4 regions of the Pseudomonas sp. GW821-FHT02A08 genome follow, and region 1 is predicted to be linked to each of the others. Evidence: predicted binding sites of a transcription regulator. Region 1 holds the regulator's gene; each other region holds the start of a gene.
The links. The regulator sigma-54, encoded in region 1, starts transcription at its own class of promoters, with help from an activator protein. The targets are predictions, from matches to a motif close to ANTGGCATNNANNTTGCTNT.
Positions count from the first base shown of each region.

Region 1 (4,193 bases):
GAGGCAGCCACTTTAGCAGGTATGTGGAAATGTCCTGGAACATCTCTTCGACATCCGGCTGTGCCGCCAGGTATTCGGCAACCGGTTGATCGAGCCCGGACTGCTCGCGCAACTCCGGTTTCCAGTAAGGATTGGGCAGGCAGCGCACATCGAACACCAGGTCGGCGTCCACCGGCATGCCACGCTTGAAGCCGAAGGATTCCACCAGGAACGCAGTCCCGGGCTCAGGCTGATTCAACAGGCGCAGTTTGATGGCGTCGCGCAGTTGATACAGGTTCAGGCTGGTGGTGTTGATCTTGAGATCGGCAAGGTCGGCAATCGGCCCGAGCAGGACGCTCTCAACGTTGATGGCTTCGGCCAGCGAGCGGTTGGCGTTGCTCAGGGGGTGACGTCGGCGGGTTTCCGAGAAACGCTTGAGCAGGGTTTCTTCGTCGGCGTCCAGATACAGCACATCGCACTGGATGTGGCGGGCACGGACTTCCTCGAGCAGCTCGGGGAAGCGTGACAGGTGGCTTGGCAGGTTGCGCGCATCAATGGAAACGGCGACCAGCGGCTGCAACAGCTCGGTATGAATCAAGGCGCGTTCTGCCAGCTCCGGCAGCAGACCGGCAGGCAGGTTGTCGATGCAGTAGTAGCCGTTGTCCTCAAGAACGTTGAGGGCGGTACTTTTACCTGAGCCGGAACGGCCACTGACGATGATCAAGCGCATGATTACTGACCGTTTTGCTCGTCCAGGACAACCTGATACAGGGCTTCGTTGCTTGCAGCACTACGCAGCTTTTCGCGCACTTCCTTGCGGTCGAGCATGCTGGCGATTTGTCGCAGCAGCTCAAGGTGCGCATCGGTGGCGGCTTCCGGGACCAGCAGCACGAACAGCAGGTCGACCGGCGCGCCATCGATGGCGTCGAAATCGATAGGGGCGTCCAGGTGCATCAATGCACTGATGGGCGAAACACAGCCCTTGAGGCGGCAATGTGGAATGGCGATGCCATTGCCAAACCCGGTGGAGCCGAGTTTTTCACGGGCGATCAATGCCTCGAAGACATCTTGCATCTCCAGGGCCGGCACTTCGCGGGCGATCAGATTGGCAATTTGTTCGAGGGCTTTCTTTTTACTGCCTCCCGGCACGTTCACCAGGGAACGGCCGGGGGTCAGGATACTTTCAAGTCGGATCATGGGTAGGGAGTGTTAACGACCGGTTGCGCCCTGGAGGAGGCTCTGGGTCTTTTCCTTATGCTTTTTGAGTTGTTTATCCAGCTTGTCGGTGAGTGCGTCGATCGCGGCATACATATCGGTATGTTCCGCGTTGGCGACCACTTCATTCCCGGGAATATGCAGCGTGGCTTCGATTTTCTGCTTCAGTTTTTCGACGGTCATCGTGACCTGCACATTAGTGATCTTGTCGAAATGTCGCTCCAATCGTTCGAGTTTTTCGCCGATGTAGGTGCGAAGAGGTTCGGTCACTTCCAGTTGGTGTCCACTGATGTTGACTTGCATACAGCTTCTCCTTCGTTGCCAGTGCATAAAGCGGTAGATCAGATGATCTACCACTGGAACGCTGTGGCGTGGCCCTACATCAACCGCTTGCGTTCGCTCGAAGGCGCGATCCCGAGGGATTCGCGGTACTTGGCGACGGTGCGGCGAGCCACCTGAATGCCTTGTGCCTCCAGTAAACCAGCGATCTTGCTGTCACTCAACGGCTTTTTCTGATTTTCCGCTGCAACCAGTTTTTTGATGATCGCCCGGATCGCCGTAGACGAGCATTCGCCGCCTTCGGAGGTGCTTACGTGGCTGGAAAAAAAGTACTTCAGTTCATAAATGCCCCGGGGGGTGTGCATGAACTTCTGGGTGGTCACCCGTGAAATCGTCGATTCATGCATGCCGACCGCTTCGGCGATGTCATGCAGGACCAGCGGCTTCATGGCTTCGTCGCCATATTCGAGGAACCCGCGCTGATGCTCGACGATCTGGGTGGCAACCTTCATCAGGGTTTCATTGCGGCTTTGCAGGCTCTTGATGAACCAGCGGGCCTCCTGCAACTGATTGCGCATGAAGGTATTGTCGGCGCTGGTGTCGGCGCGGCGCACGAAACCGGCGTACTGGGCATTGACCCGCAGTCGTGGCACCGACTCCTGATTGAGCTCGACCAGCCAGCGCTCGTTGTCCTTGCGCACGATGACGTCAGGAACGACATACTCGGCTTCTGTGGACTCGATCTGCGAGCCCGGGCGAGGGTTGAGGCTCTGAACCAGCTCGATGACCTGGCGCAGTTCGTCTTCCTTGAGCTTCATGCGACGCATCAACTGGCTGTAGTCGCGGCTGCCAAGCAGGTCGATGTAATCGGTGACCAGGCGCTTGGCCTCGGCCAGCCAAGGGGTCTTGGCAGGCAGCTGGCGCAATTGCAGCAGCAGGCATTCGCCCAGGTTGCGGGCGCCGATGCCGGCAGGCTCGAATTGCTGGATGCGATGCAGGACGGCTTCGATTTCGTCCAGCTCGATGTCCAGTTCCGGGTCGAAGGCTTCGAGGATTTCCTCGAGGGTTTCGTCCAGGTAGCCCTGATTGTTGATGCAGTCGATCAGGGTCACGGCGATCAGGCGATCGGTGTCGGACATCGGGGCCAGGTTCAGTTGCCACAGCAAGTGGCTCTGCAGGCTTTCGCCGGCCGAGGTGCGGGTGGTGAAGTCCCACTCGTCATCATCATTGCTGGGCAGGCTGCTGGCGCTGGTCTGGTAAACGTCTTCCCACGCGGTGTCGACGGGGAGTTCGTTGGGAATACGCTCGTTCCAGTCACCCTCATCGAGGTTATCAACCGTCGGGGCGCTTTCCTGGTAGGAGGGCTCCTGGATGTCAGTGTTGGGCTTTTGTTCGGCGTTGTCGGCCAAGGGGTCGGAATTGTCGAAGTCGTCGCCTTCTTCCTGGCGTTCGAGCATCGGATTGGACTCCAGGGCCTCCTGGATTTCCTGTTGCAGGTCCAGGGTCGACAATTGGAGCAGGCGGATGGCCTGTTGCAGCTGCGGTGTCATCGTCAGCTGCTGGCCCATTCTCAAGACTAGCGATGGTTTCATGGCAGGGGCTTAACACCTTATTCGCCGGCGCACATGCGCCATCCACTACAGGGCGCCGGGGCGCCAAACTTAAGCAAATTATATGCCTGAAACTAAAGGGTTTGCCTAGAGCGCTGTAACAATAAAAAACTATAAATTTGTGTTGCTGCGCTGCCCTTGTCGGGGGCTGACCACGCTCGTCGGCACGAGGCGCTGGTGAGTGGCTGGCCGGGTGCCCGGGCAGATGCCTGGGCACGGCTCAGCGTTTACAGGCGGAACTCATGGCCCAGATACACTTCCTTGACCAGGTCGTTGGCCAGGATTGTCTCTGCGTCGCCTTCGGCGATCAGTTGGCCGTCATTGACGATATAGGCGGTTTCACAGATATCCAGGGTTTCACGAACGTTGTGGTCCGTGATCAGCACGCCAATGCCTTTGGCCTTGAGGTGGTGAATGATCTGCTTGATGTCGCCGACCGAAATCGGGTCCACACCGGCGAAGGGTTCATCGAGGAGGATGAATTTCGGGTTGGTGGCCAGGGCACGGGCGATTTCCACGCGACGGCGCTCGCCGCCGGACAGGCTCATGCCCAGGTTGTCGCGGATGTGGCTGATGTGGAACTCCTGCAGCAGGCTTTCCAGTTCCTTGCGACGGCCGGCCTTGTCGAGTTCCTTGCGGGTCTCGAGGATGGCCATGATGTTGTCGGCCACCGACAGTTTGCGGAAGATCGATGCTTCTTGCGGCAGGTAGCCGATACCGGCCTTTGCACGGCCGTGCATCGGCTGGTGGCTGACGTCCAGGTCATCGATCAGGACGCGGCCCTGATCGGCTTGCACCAGGCCGACGATCATGTAGAAGCAGGTGGTCTTGCCGGCGCCGTTCGGGCCAAGCAGGCCGACGATCTGGCCGCTGTCGATGGACAGGCTGACGTCACGCACGACCTGGCGGCTCTTGTAGCTCTTGGCCAGATGCTGAGCTTTCAGAGTTGCCATTACTGGGCCTTTTTCTCGTCGGTTTTCTTCTTCGGCTGGATCACCATGTCGATACGCGGGCGCGACTCGGTGATCTTGCTGCCTGTGGCGCGACCGGCGCTGGCGAGTTTCTTGTCCGTGTCGTAGACAATTTTCTCGCCTTGGGTGACGTTGTTGT
Region 1 is NZ_JBWKWD010000019.1:49,908-54,100, forward strand. It holds gene rapZ (RNase adapter RapZ) at 1-709, opposite strand, end outside; gene ptsN (PTS IIA-like nitrogen regulatory protein PtsN) at 712-1,176, opposite strand; gene hpf (ribosome hibernation-promoting factor, HPF/YfiA family) at 1,189-1,497, opposite strand; gene AC07W4_RS15155 (RNA polymerase factor sigma-54) at 1,572-3,065, opposite strand; gene lptB (LPS export ABC transporter ATP-binding protein) at 3,311-4,036, opposite strand; gene lptA (lipopolysaccharide transport periplasmic protein LptA) at 4,036-4,193, opposite strand, start outside.

Region 2 (4,193 bases), on a different contig from region 1:
TAGAAATACCCCAAGGATTGCACTGTTGCAGCAGGTGTCCGGCGTTAATCGTAGGAAAATCCCCCGATAATCGTAAAGTTTTCGTTACGAAGTGGCCGTGACCGCGCAGGTATTGAGATTTCTCGGTTTGAAAAACCCTTTGACTGTCACATAATCTTGACGACTATCTGAGCGCTACCGCAGAAAAGTCCGCCTCAAAGTTACCGCAGTCCCCCTGTGGGAGCGGCGGTGCGACGATTCGACTTGCTCGCGAAAGCGGTCTGTCTGATACATCAATGTTGGCTGTGCGAATGCCTTCGCGAGCAAGCCCGCTCCCACAGGTTGCGCGCCAGGCGTCACAACCTCAATCACTGCTTTTTCAGGCCTTTTATATGCGTATCAAAGTCCACTGCCAGAACCGCATCGGCATCCTGCGCGACATTCTCAACCTGCTGGTGGAGTACGGGATCAACGTGGCCCGTGGTGAAGTGGGGGGGGAGCATGGCAACGCCATCTACCTGCATTGCCCGAACCTGATCAACATTCAGTTCCAGGCCTTGCGACCGAAATTCGAAGCGATTGCCGGGGTCTTCGGCGTCAAGCGTGTAGGGCTGATGCCCAGCGAGCGTCGGCACATGGAGCTCAATGCCCTGCTCGGTGCGCTGGAGTTTCCGGTGCTGTCGATCGACATGGGCGGTTCCATCGTCGCGGCCAACCGGGCAGCGGCGCAGTTGCTGGGGGTGCGGGTCGACGAGGTGCCGGGTATTCCCCTGTCGCGCTACGCCGAAGATTTCGATTTGCCGGAACTGGTGCGCGCCAACAAATCGCGAATCAACGGGCTGCGGGTCAAGGTCAAGGGTGACGTGTTCCTGGCCGACATCGCGCCCTTGCAGTCGGAGCACGACGACAGCGAGGCCATGGCCGGTGCTGTGCTGACGCTGCACCGCGCCGACCGGGTGGGTGAGCGCATCTACAACGTGCGCAAGCAGGAGTTGCGTGGCTTCGACAGCATCTTCCAAAGCTCGAAAGTGATGGCCGCTGTGGTGCGCGAAGCGCGGCGTATGGCGCCGCTGGATGCGCCGTTATTGATAGAAGGCGAAACCGGCACCGGCAAAGAGTTGCTGGCGCGGGCCTGCCACTTGGCCAGTCCGCGTGGGCAGTCGCCGTTGATGGCGCTCAATTGCGCGGGGCTGCCGGAGTCGATGGCCGAGACGGAATTGTTCGGTTATGGCCCCGGTGCCTTCGAAGGGGCGCGGGCCGAAGGCAAGCTCGGGCTGCTGGAGCTGACGGCGGGCGGTACGCTGTTTCTCGATGGCGTCGGTGAAATGAGCCCGCGCTTGCAGGTGAAATTGCTGCGCTTTTTGCAGGACGGCTGCTTCCGTCGTGTGGGCAGCGACGAGGAGGTCTACCTCGACGTGCGAGTGATCTGCGCGACCCAGGTCGACCTGTCCGAATTGTGCGCGCGCGGCGAGTTCCGCCAGGACCTCTATCACCGCTTGAATGTGTTGTCCCTGCATATCCCGCCGCTACGTGAATGCCTTGACGGTTTGACGCCGCTGGTGGAGCACTTCCTTGATCAGGCCAGCCGGCAGATCGGATGCCCGTTGCCCAAACTCGCCCCGGCGGCCATGGAGCGGCTCAGCCACTACCATTGGCCGGGCAACGTGCGCCAACTGGAAAACGTGCTGTTCCAGGCGGTTTCCCTGTGCGACGGCGGCACGGTCAAGGCCGAGCACATTCGCCTGCCGGATTATGGCGTGCGTCAGCCCCTTGGCGATTTTTCGCTGGAGGGTGGGCTGGACGAGATTGTCGGGCGTTTCGAGAAGGCGGTGCTGGAACGGCTGTATTCCGAGCATCCGAGCAGTCGGCAACTGGGCAAGCGCCTGGGGGTTTCGCATACGACCATTGCCAACAAATTGCGTGAGTACGACGTCGGCAAAGAGTCGGGTATCGCCTAGGTCCTGTAGCAGCTGCCGAGCCTGCGAGGCTGCGTTCGGCGGCGAAGCCGTCGTAAATCCCGCATGCCTGGTCTTCCTGGCACACCGCTGCGCCTGGTCTCACGACGGCTTCGCCGTCGAACGCAGCCTCGCAGGCTCGGCAGCTGCTATAGGGGGTTCGGCGAACTCTTGAGGTCGACGTTTGCCGTAGGCGGCATGACACCGCCGGTTTTTCGTCTCTGATACAAATCACAAATCCCCTCTGAATCCTCAAAGTCCCCTGTTTGCCGGGCCTCGCGCCACCAAAAACAAGTTGGTCTGCAAATTGCTTATGGCTCAGCTGTACAGCAGTGGGCGGCAAACGTCCGGCAGGCAGAGGAAAGAGTGTGGACAAGTACCTTTATGTGGCAATGACCGGCGCCAGCCAGAATGCACTGGCGCAAAAGGCGCATGCCAACAACCTCGCGAACATCTCCACCAACGGCTTCCAGAAAGACCTGGAGCAGGCCCGTTCGATGCCGGTGTTCGGTGACAGCTTTCCGGCGCGTGCGTTTGCCATGTCCGAACGCCCGGGCACGGATTTCTCCCCGGGTTCACTGGTGGAAACCGGTCGCGACCTCGACGTTGCCGTACAAGGCAACGGCTGGATTGCCGTACAGACCCCCGATGGCGGTGAAAGCTACGTGCGCACCGGCAGCCTGAACGTTGACGCCCTGGGCGTGCTGCGCGCCGGCAACGGCATGCCGGTCATGGGCAATGGCGGGCCGATTGCCGTGCCGCCCGAGCAGCAGATCGAAGTCGGCGAGGACGGCACCATCAGCATCCGCGCGATGGGCGAAGGTCCGCGGGTGATGGCCGAAGTCGATCGCATCAAACTGGTCAACCCGGACCTCAAGAACATGAGCAAGGGCCTGGATGGTTCGATCCACACCAAGGACGGCAAGCCTGCGCAGGCCGATGCCAACGTCAGGCTGGTGTCCGGATTCCTCGAATCGAGCAACGTCAATGCCGTGGAAGAGATGACCTCGGTTCTGGCCTTGTCCAAGCAGTTCGAACTGCACATCAAGATGATGAACACCGCCAAAGACGATGACCAGGCCATGGCTCGGGTCTTGCAGATCAGCTAATTACCAGAACGTCGCGCCGTAAAACAGGCGCACGAGGAGAATCGAATGCTTCCGGCTCTATGGGTTGCCAAGACAGGCCTGTCCGCCCAGGACACCAACCTGACCACCATTTCCAACAACCTGGCCAACGTGTCGACCACGGGTTTCAAACGTGACCGCGCCGAGTTCCAGGACCTGCTCTACCAGATCAAGCGCCAGCCAGGTGCACAGTCGACCCAAGACAGCGAGCTGCCGTCGGGTCTGCAACTGGGTACCGGTGTGCGCATCGTCGGCACCCAGAAAAACTTCACCGCCGGCAGCCTGCAAACCACCGAGCAGCCACTGGACATGGCCATCGACGGTCGCGGGTTCTTCCAGATCCTGCAGCCGGACGGCACCACGTCCTACACCCGTGACGGTACGTTTCACCTGGACTCCAACGGCCAGATCGTGAACGCCAGCGGCTTTGCCCTGGAGCCGGCCATTGTCATTCCGAACGAAGCGCAGACCTTTACGGTCGGCCGCGACGGGACAGTATCCATCACCGTTGTCGGCAACCCGGCTGCCCAGGTGATCGGCAACCTGCAAACCGCCGACTTCATCAATCCGGCCGGCTTGCAAGCCGTGGGCAACAACCTGTTCCTGGAAACCGCCGCCAGTGGCGCGCCGCAAGTCGGCACACCGGGCCTGAACGGTTTTGGCTCCACGCTGCAGAACACCCTGGAAACGTCCAACGTCAGCACCGTTGAGGAGATGGTCAACATGATCACCACCCAGCGCGCCTACGAGATGAACTCCAAGGTGATCTCCACCGCCGACCAGATGCTCTCGTTCGTAACGCAGAATCTGTAATCCAGTCTATGTGGCGGCCATGAGGCCGCCTGCAACACCGTGAGGTAGGGTCATGAATCGCTATGTATCTGTTCTGGCACTGAGTGGGATCACCGCGCTCGCAGGTTGCGTGCCTGCGACGCCCAAGCCCAATGACCCTTACTACGCTCCGGTGTTACCACGTACGCCGTTGCCGGCGGCCGCGAACAACGGCTCGATCTATCAGGCCGGTTTCGAACAGAACCTCTACACCGACCGCAAGGCGTTCCGGATCGGTGACATCATCACCATCACCCTGAACGAAAGGACCCAGGCCAGCAAAAACGCCAACTCGCAAATT
Region 2 is NZ_JBWKWD010000017.1:115,226-119,418, reverse strand. It holds gene AC07W4_RS14445 (sigma-54-dependent transcriptional regulator) at 372-1,937, shown strand; gene AC07W4_RS14440 (flagellar basal body rod protein FlgF) at 2,303-3,043, shown strand; gene flgG (flagellar basal-body rod protein FlgG) at 3,089-3,874, shown strand; gene flgH (flagellar basal body L-ring protein FlgH) at 3,927-4,193, shown strand, end outside.
Region 2: AC07W4_RS14440 (flagellar basal body rod protein FlgF) is a predicted target of sigma-54. The motif match lies at 2,229-2,248, and genes of this name have one in related genera.

Region 3 (4,193 bases), on a different contig from region 1:
AATCAGTAGCAGGTGCGGCTTCGCCGGCAGGCTGGCGTTCGACGCTATTGAGGGGCGGCAAATCGACCGGTTGGGCACTGACGCCGTCAGGCGGTTGATTGCTGTACGCGGTGGCGCCGTTGGCGTCCGTGTACTTGTAGATCTGCGCCGTGGCGGGCAGAACAACCAGCAACAGGATGAAGAGAAAACCACGACCCATGGAATCGACCGGAAACGAAAGCGTTGGGTTGCAGCATAGGCCAGGCTGGGTGGTTATCCCAAGCCGTTAACATCTGGGCATGATTTGCCGAGGCCGCCTGGACACAGAAAACCCCTTGTGGGAGCGGCGGTGCGACGATTCGACTTGCTCGCGAAAGCGGTCTGTCTGATAAGCAGATGTTGAGTGTACTGACGTCTTCGCGGGCAAGTCGAATCGTCGCACCGCCGCTCCCACAGGGTTCTCTATCGTCCGTTGAATCGTGGGCAATAAAAAGGCCTCCCGAAGGAGGCCTCTTTTTGTCACGCCGCGTGCTGCGGCGCTACCGGATCAGCAGCTGTAGTACAGCTCGTATTCCAGTGGGTGTACGAAGGTACGTACCTTGATTTCTTCTTCGCTTTTCAGGGCGATGTAAGCGTCGATGAAGTCGTCGCTGAAAACGCCGCCTTTGGTCAGGAACGCACGACCTTTGTCCAGCTCTTCCAGGGCTTCTTTCAGGCTGCCGCAAACTTGTGGGATCTCTTTGGCCTCTTCAGGCGGCAGGTCATACAGGTTTTTGTCAGCTGCGTCGCCAGGGTGGATCTTGTTCTGGATGCCGTCCAGGCCAGCCATCAGCAGTGCGGCGAAGCACAGGTACGGGTTGGCAGCCGGATCCGGGAAGCGTGCTTCGATACGGCGGGCTTTCGGGCTCGACACGTAAGGAATACGGATCGAAGCGGAACGGTTGCGAGCCGAATAGGCCAGCATCACTGGAGCTTCGAAGCCTGGAACCAGACGCTTGTAGGAGTTGGTTGCCGGGTTGGTGAAGCCGTTCAGGGCCTTACCGTGCTTGATGATGCCACCGATGAAGTACAGGGCGGTGTCGGACAGGCCGGCATAGCCTTCGCCTGCGAAGGTGTTCTTGCCATCTTTCCAGATGGACATGTGTACGTGCATACCCGAGCCGTTGTCGCCGTACAGAGGCTTAGGCATGAAGGTAGCGGTACGGCCGTAGGCATCGGCAACGTTGTGCACGACGTACTTCAGGGTTTGGGTTTCGTCGGCTTTCTTCACCAGGGTGTTGAACTTGACGCCGATTTCGTTCTGGCCGGCAGTCGCCACTTCGTGGTGGTGAACTTCGACGGTCAGGCCCATTTCTTCCAGTGCGTTGCACATGGAGGTACGGATTTCGTGGTCGTGGTCGAACGGCGGAACCGGGAAGTAACCACCTTTGACGCCTGGACGGTGGCCTTTGTTGCCGCCTTCGATGTCCTGGTCGGACATCCACGAACCCTGTTCAGAGTAGATCTTGAACATGGAGCCGGAAATGTCGGACTTGAACTTCACCTGGTCGAAGATGAAGAATTCTGGCTCTGGACCGGCGAACACGGTGTCACCGATACCGGTGGCTTTCAGGTGCTCTTCGGCGCGCTTGGCGATCGCACGTGGGTCGCGGTCGTAGCCTTGCATGCTCGAAGGTTCGATGATGTCGCAGACCAGGATCAGGGTCGGTTCTTCGGTGAACGGATCCAGGACAGCGGTGGAGTCGTCCGGCATCAGGATCATGTCGGAGGCTTCGATGCCTTTCCAGCCAGCGATGGAGGAACCGTCGAACATTTTGCCGACTTCGAAGAAGTCGTCATCCAGCGCATCGCGAGCCGGCATGGTCACGTGGTGCTGAGTGCCTTTGGTGTCCGTGAAGCGCAGATCAATCCATTTGACGTCATGATCTTTGATGAGTTGAACCGACTTCGACATAGTGTCCTCCGGGTGGCTTCGGGCTAGTAGTGGATGCCCTTAAATGTGGGTGATGCCGGCGCGAATACTCTGCCAAGGCAACCTGCCTCACAAGGGAGCAAATTGCATGCCAGTGCCCCAGCATGGGTTTTTTGCCCCAAAAACACGCTTGCGGGGGCATATTGCGCTTTAAAGCAGAAAATCTCGCCCTGTAATGTGGCGTCATCTCCAACATATGACCTGTTTTGGTGCGTGCGAAACCTTCTGCACATTAACTGGTTAAACCTTGAGCAATTTCCGCTATAATCCGCGCCCCCCTTTTTCGGCAGGCCATGCGCGCGCTGTTTCCATGAAATTAATCGTAAAAGTCTTTCCCGAGATCACCATCAAGAGTCGACCTGTCCGGACGAAATTTATCCGCCAGTTGGCCAAAAACATCCGCGCCGTGCTCCGCGATCTGGACCCGGCCGTGGTGGTGAACGGCGTGTGGGACAATCTCGAGCTGGAAACCCGCGTTACCGACCCGAAAGCCTTGAAAGAGATGGGTGAACGTCTGACCTGCATGCCGGGCATCGCGCACTTTCTGCAGATCGACGAGTACCCGCTGGGCGACTTCGACGACATCACCGAAAAGTGCAGGCAGCACTACGGCGATGCGCTGGCCGGGAAGATTTTCTCGGTGCGCTGCAAGCGTGCGGGCAAGCACCCGTTCAGCTCGATGGACGTCGAAAAATACGTCGGCAGCAAACTGCGTCGCGAGTGCGGCGCCGCCGGGATCGACCTGAAAGCGCCGGAAATCGAAGTCCGGATCGAAGTTCGCGACCAACGGTTGTTCGTGATCCACAGCCAGCACAACGGCATCGGCGGATATCCGCTTGGCGCCCTGGAGCAGACCCTGGTGCTGATGTCCGGTGGCTTCGACTCCACCGTGGCGGCCTACCAGATCATGCGACGCGGGCTGATGGCGCATTTCTGCTTCTTCAACCTGGGCGGACGAGCCCACGAACTGGGCGTCATGGAAGTCGCGCATTTCATCTGGAAGAAGTACGGCAGCTCCCAGCGCGTGCTATTTGTCAGTGTGCCGTTCGAAGAAGTGCTGGGCGAAATTCTCGGCAAAGTCGATAACAGTCATATGGGCGTAGTATTGAAGCGTATGATGTTGCGCGCTTCGTCCCGGATTGCCGATCGACTGCACATCGACGCACTGGTCACCGGTGAGGCGATCTCCCAGGTGTCGAGCCAGACTTTGCCGAACCTGTCAGTGATCGACTGCGTAACCGACAAGCTGGTGCTGCGTCCGCTGATCGCCAGCCACAAGCAGGACATTATCGACACGGCAATCGAAATCGGCACCGCCGATTTCGCCCGACACATGCCGGAATACTGCGGCGTCATCTCGGTCAATCCGAAGACCGCAGCCAAGCGCTATCGCGTCGAGCATGAAGAGAAAGAATTCGATATGGCGGTACTCGAGCGTGCGCTCGAAAACGCCAAGCTGGTGCCGATCGATCGTGTGATCGATGAGCTGGGCCAGGATTTGCAGATTGAAGAAGTCAGCGAAGCGCTGGCCGGTCAGATCGTCATCGACATCCGTCACCCGGATGCCGCTGAAGACGACCCGCTGGACCTTGCTGGCATCGAGGTACAAACGATGCCGTTTTATGCAGTGAACGCTCGTTTCAAGGAACTGGACCCTACTCGCCAGTACCTGCTGTATTGCGACAAAGGCGTGATGAGTCGCCTGCATGCCCACCATTTGCTCAGTGAGGGGCATGCCAATGTGCGCGTTTATCGACCGAGCTAAGTGCCCGGGGCTGTTTGCCTGTGGCCTGCGTCACCGGCCCCCCGATGCCACCGTCAAGCTGTAACGGCTTTCACGGACGCTACTGTTAATCGCTGCCAAGACTTGTCAGCACACCGAATCCTCTGATCGAGATACACAAGTGATCGAAAATCTACGCAACATCGCCATCATTGCCCACGTTGACCATGGTAAGACCACCCTGGTAGACAAACTCCTGCGTCAATCCGGCACCCTGGAGCGCAACGAGCTCAACGACGAGCGCGTGATGGACTCCAACGACCAGGAAAAAGAGCGCGGTATTACCATTCTGGCGAAAAACACCGCCATCAACTGGAACGGCTACCACATCAACATCGTGGACACCCCGGGCCACGCCGACTTCGGCGGCGAAGTTGAACGCGTAATGTCGATGGTCGACTCCGTTCTGCTGCTGGTTGACGCTCAAGACGGCCCTATGCCGCAAACCCGTTTCGTGAC
Region 3 is NZ_JBWKWD010000004.1:197,789-201,981, reverse strand. It holds gene AC07W4_RS05105 (DUF4124 domain-containing protein) at 1-199, opposite strand, end outside; gene glnA (glutamate--ammonia ligase) at 527-1,933, opposite strand; gene thiI (tRNA uracil 4-sulfurtransferase ThiI) at 2,262-3,716, shown strand; gene typA (translational GTPase TypA) at 3,856-4,193, shown strand, end outside.
Region 3: glnA (glutamate--ammonia ligase) is a predicted target of sigma-54. The motif match lies at 2,028-2,047, and genes of this name have one in related genera.

Region 4 (4,193 bases), on a different contig from region 1:
GGGGTTGGCCGCATCCAGGGCGAAAAAATGCAGCAGCCGTTCGGCATGCAGTTCGCCATGGCGCTCCAGGTAATCGTCCAGGGTGCCGGTAATCAACAGCGGCATGGCCAACTCGTGCAAACCGTCACCACGACCGTCTTGCGGCATCAGCGACAGCGAATAGCTGATGTCGAGCATCCGTGCGAGGTTTTCCGCCCGCTCCAGGTAACGCGACATCCAATACAAATCCGAGGCAGTTCTACTTAACATGACAGGCTTCCTTTAATCCTCGACCACCCAGGTGTCCTTGGTTCCGCCGCCCTGGGAGGAGTTGACCACCAGGGAGCCTTCGCGCAGGGCGACACGGGTCAAGCCGCCGGGCACGACCCGGGTTTCACGACCCGACAGGACAAACGGCCGCAAGTCGATATGGCGTGGCGCAATGCCGTTTTCGACAAAGGTCGGGCAGGTCGACAGCGACAGCGTCGGTTGCGCGATATAGGCATGGGGCTTGGCGATGATCCGCGCGCGGAAGGCTTCGATTTCCGCTGCCGTCGCCGCCGGCCCCACCAGCATTCCGTACCCGCCGGAGCCTTGGGTTTCCTTGACCACCAGTTCTGGAAGATTGGCCAGTACGTGGGAAAGCTCAGATGGATTACGGCATTGCCACGTAGGAACGTTCTTCAGGATCGGCTCTTCGTCCAGATAGAAACGGATCATGTCGGTAACGAACGGATACACCGACTTGTCGTCCGCCACCCCCGTGCCGATGGCATTAGCCAGCACCACGTTGCCGGAACGGTAGGACGACAGCAGCCCCGGTACGCCGAGCATCGATTCCGGGTTGAACGCCAGAGGATCGAGGAACGCATCGTCTAGTCGACGATAAATCACGTCGACCGCTTTCGGCCCGTCGGTGGTCCGCATGTAGACTTTGTCGTCACGCACGAACAGGTCCGCGCCCTCCACCAGTTCCACGCCCATTTCCCGCGCCAGGAACGCATGTTCGAAGAACGCACTGTTGAAACGCCCCGGCGTCAGCACCACCACGCTCGGGTTATCGATCGGGCTTGAGCTTTTCAGGGTGTCGAGCAGCAGGTTCGGGTAGTGGTCGATGGGGGCGATGCGTTGCGCCGCGAACAGCTCGGGGAACAGGCGCATCATCATCTTGCGGTCTTCGAGCATGTAGCTGACGCCGCTCGGTGTTCGCAGATTGTCTTCGAGCACGTAGTAGGTGCCGTCGCCGTCGCGCACCAGGTCGACGCCGGAGATGTGCGAGTAGATATCGCGGTGCAGATCCAGCCCTTGCATCGCCAACTGGTACTGCTCGTTGGCCAACACCTGCTCGGCCGGAATGATGCCGGCCTTGATAATGCGCTGCTCGTGGTAGAGATCGGCGAGGAACATGTTCAACGCCTTGACCCGCTGGATGCAGCCGCGCTCGACGACCCGCCATTCACTGGCGGGGATGCTGCGGGGGATGGTATCGAAGGGAATCAGGCGCTCTGTGCCCTGCTCGTCCCCGTAGAGCGTGAAGGTAATCCCGGCGCGATGAAACAGCAGATCGGCCTCGCGTCGCCGTTGTGCCAGAAGCTCGTCAGGCGTCTCGGCCAGCCAACGGGCAAACTCCCGATAATGCGGGCGGACCTGGCCGCCGGCATCGTACATCTCATCAAAATAGGTGCGGATCATGCCGTACTCCTTGTCACTCGGACGTCCAGACCTTCGCAAGGCCCGTGCCAGCGGCATAAACGCTTAGATTTCAATCGGTTGGATAATCAACGCGCACGCACCGCACCAATCCTGTGCGGTAAATGCCCCAACCTGATCGCCCCCGCTTCATTGCAAGGCGTGGTGGTCGCCTATCACCAGCATAGCCAGAGTTGATTTCACTGCCCGACAACGGGTGCGGATAATCCAGGCATTCGCTGAAAAGCTCACCGGACTTCCCTTTTAGCCGCCTGCCCTGGCGGCTTTTTTTTGCAGGTGTCCAGCGCCCACAAATGAAAACGGCCAACCCGAAGGTCAGCCGTCATTTCTGGTTGTCACTGTTCATAAGGTTATGCGAGTCGCCCTCGTACCTCCTGTTTCACACCCCAGCCTTCGATGATGCCGCCCAGAGGCTCGACCACTGCTTCGAAACCCTGTTCGAAGTCGCCGATATCGTCGTAGGTGGCATACATGACCTTGCACAACTCCAGCGCCCAGGCGCCGTCGTCGCGCACACTGACTTGAGCATCCAGGGATTCACCACGGTGGAAATGACCTGCCGCCCTGCGTGCCCGCTCCTCGTCCGGGAAAATGGCGTAGAACTCGATGGGATGAAACCGCGAAAAATCAAAACCGCCTTCTTTCATGCGGCGCAACACGCTGCTGCTGATGTCTTCTTGATAGGCTGTGCTCATGAAACGTCCTCCTCAAAACGATGGATAGACTTTCCGTACTCCCTCACCCGCAACCGAACAGCGCGAGCGACGGCAACCGATGTGCCGGCGGGAAACAAGCATGGAGCTGACAAGACCAGACCTTAGCGATTCATTCGCTGATCTCGCTTGCAGAGTAGCCTCAAGATAGAGCCTCTGCCAAGGTCTGGATGTGAATGCGACAGGTGTCGTTCAGATTGGAGTAATGCCGAGTATTTGAATGCTGTTCTGGAACTTGAGCTCTTTGACGCACGCATCAGCGGTCCGCCCTTCCAGATCGTTCAGATCCAGTTCGGCGGCGACAGGAAGCAACCGGGCCTTGATGAGCTTGGCGGCACGCTCGTAGTCCGGGCGCTCGGTGCACTCAAAGACTTCGTTGATGGTTTCGCCATGATCATCCACGAAAGTGACTCTCCACTTTTGCATTGGTGCCTCCTCGATAAAACCCATGGATGGGCTTACCTCTATCTCGACCTTGTTAGCTGGCTAATTGTTCCGCCGCAATACAGTGTGGGAGCGGGCTTGCTCGCGAAGAGGGTGTGTCAGCCAGCAACTCTGTCAAATGACACACCCTCTTCGCGAGCAAGCCCGCTCCCACAGGTTTGGTGCGTGGACTGAAAGATCAGTCGTTGCTTGGCTTGTTCACCGCCTGCAACACGTATTGCGGCAAGGCGAAGGCGCCGATGTGGATTTCAGGATTGTAGTAGCGGGTGACGATGCCGCTGCCCGTGAAGCGCTGTTGCAGGGTTTCGCGGGACAACTTGCGATAAGCGGTATTGGTGGCGCCCCAGGCGAAAGTCATCGAGCCACCGATGTAGGTCGGCACGGCGGCCTGGTAGAAGTGCCAGTCCGGGAACAGGCTGCGCAGGCGGCCGGCGGTAGTCTTCACTTCTTCGATCTGCATGAACGGCGTGCCGTTCTGGGTCACCAGAATGCCGCCTTCGTTCAGGCAGCGGTGGCAGGCCTGGTAGAAGTTTTCCGAGAACAGCACTTCACCCGGTCCGATCGGGTCGGTGGAGTCGGAAATGATCACGTCGAACTTTTCAGTGGTGGTGGCGACGAAACGCATGCCGTCGTCGATCACCAGGTTCAGGCGTGGATCATCGAATGCGCCCTTGGAGTGGTTCGGCAGGAATTCCTTGCACATGTCGACCACGGTGCCGTCGATCTCGACCATGGTGATGTGTTCGACGCCGCCGTGCTTGGCCACTTCACGCAACATGCCGCCGTCACCGCCGCCGATGATCAGCACGCGTTTGGCAGCACCGTGCGCCAGGATCGGTACATGGGTCAGCATTTCGTGGTAGATGAATTCGTCGGCTTCGGTGGTCTGGATCACGCCGTCCAGCGCCATCACGCGGCCCATGCGCGGGTTCTCGAAGATCACCAGGTGCTGGTGTTCGGTGCGCACTTCGTGCAGCAGTTTTTCCATGCGAAAACGCTGGCCGTAGCCTTCGTAGAGGGTTTCCAGGTAGTCGCTGGTCGGGGTGTTGCTCATGGGAAGTGCTCCGATGAATGCGGGTGGCAACGGACGGTTACCCGCCCATGATGGCCAATCGAGCATCTCGATTGACCGGGAAAGGCGCGCATTCTACGTCGCGGAACATGACAGGTCGAACCTCACTTGTTCGACTTGCCACAATCCTGTGGGAGCGGGCTTGCTCGCGAAGCAGGCAACTCGGTCTGGCGGCGAACCGCGTAATCGTTCTTCGCGAGCAAGCCCGCTCCCACAGGGTCGGTGTTGTTTGTGGGAAACCCGTCAGAGCTTGACGTTGCCCCGCGGTCCGGCAA
Region 4 is NZ_JBWKWD010000029.1:56,076-60,268, reverse strand. It holds gene AC07W4_RS19830 (alpha-E domain-containing protein) at 1-249, opposite strand, end outside; gene AC07W4_RS19825 (circularly permuted type 2 ATP-grasp protein) at 262-1,671, opposite strand; gene AC07W4_RS19820 (ribonuclease E inhibitor RraB) at 2,040-2,384, opposite strand; gene AC07W4_RS19815 (hypothetical protein) at 2,595-2,828, opposite strand; gene speE (polyamine aminopropyltransferase) at 3,025-3,900, opposite strand; gene AC07W4_RS19805 (PLD nuclease N-terminal domain-containing protein) at 4,162-4,193, opposite strand, start outside.
Region 4: AC07W4_RS19825 (circularly permuted type 2 ATP-grasp protein) is a predicted target of sigma-54. The motif match lies at 1,704-1,723, and genes of this name have one in related genera.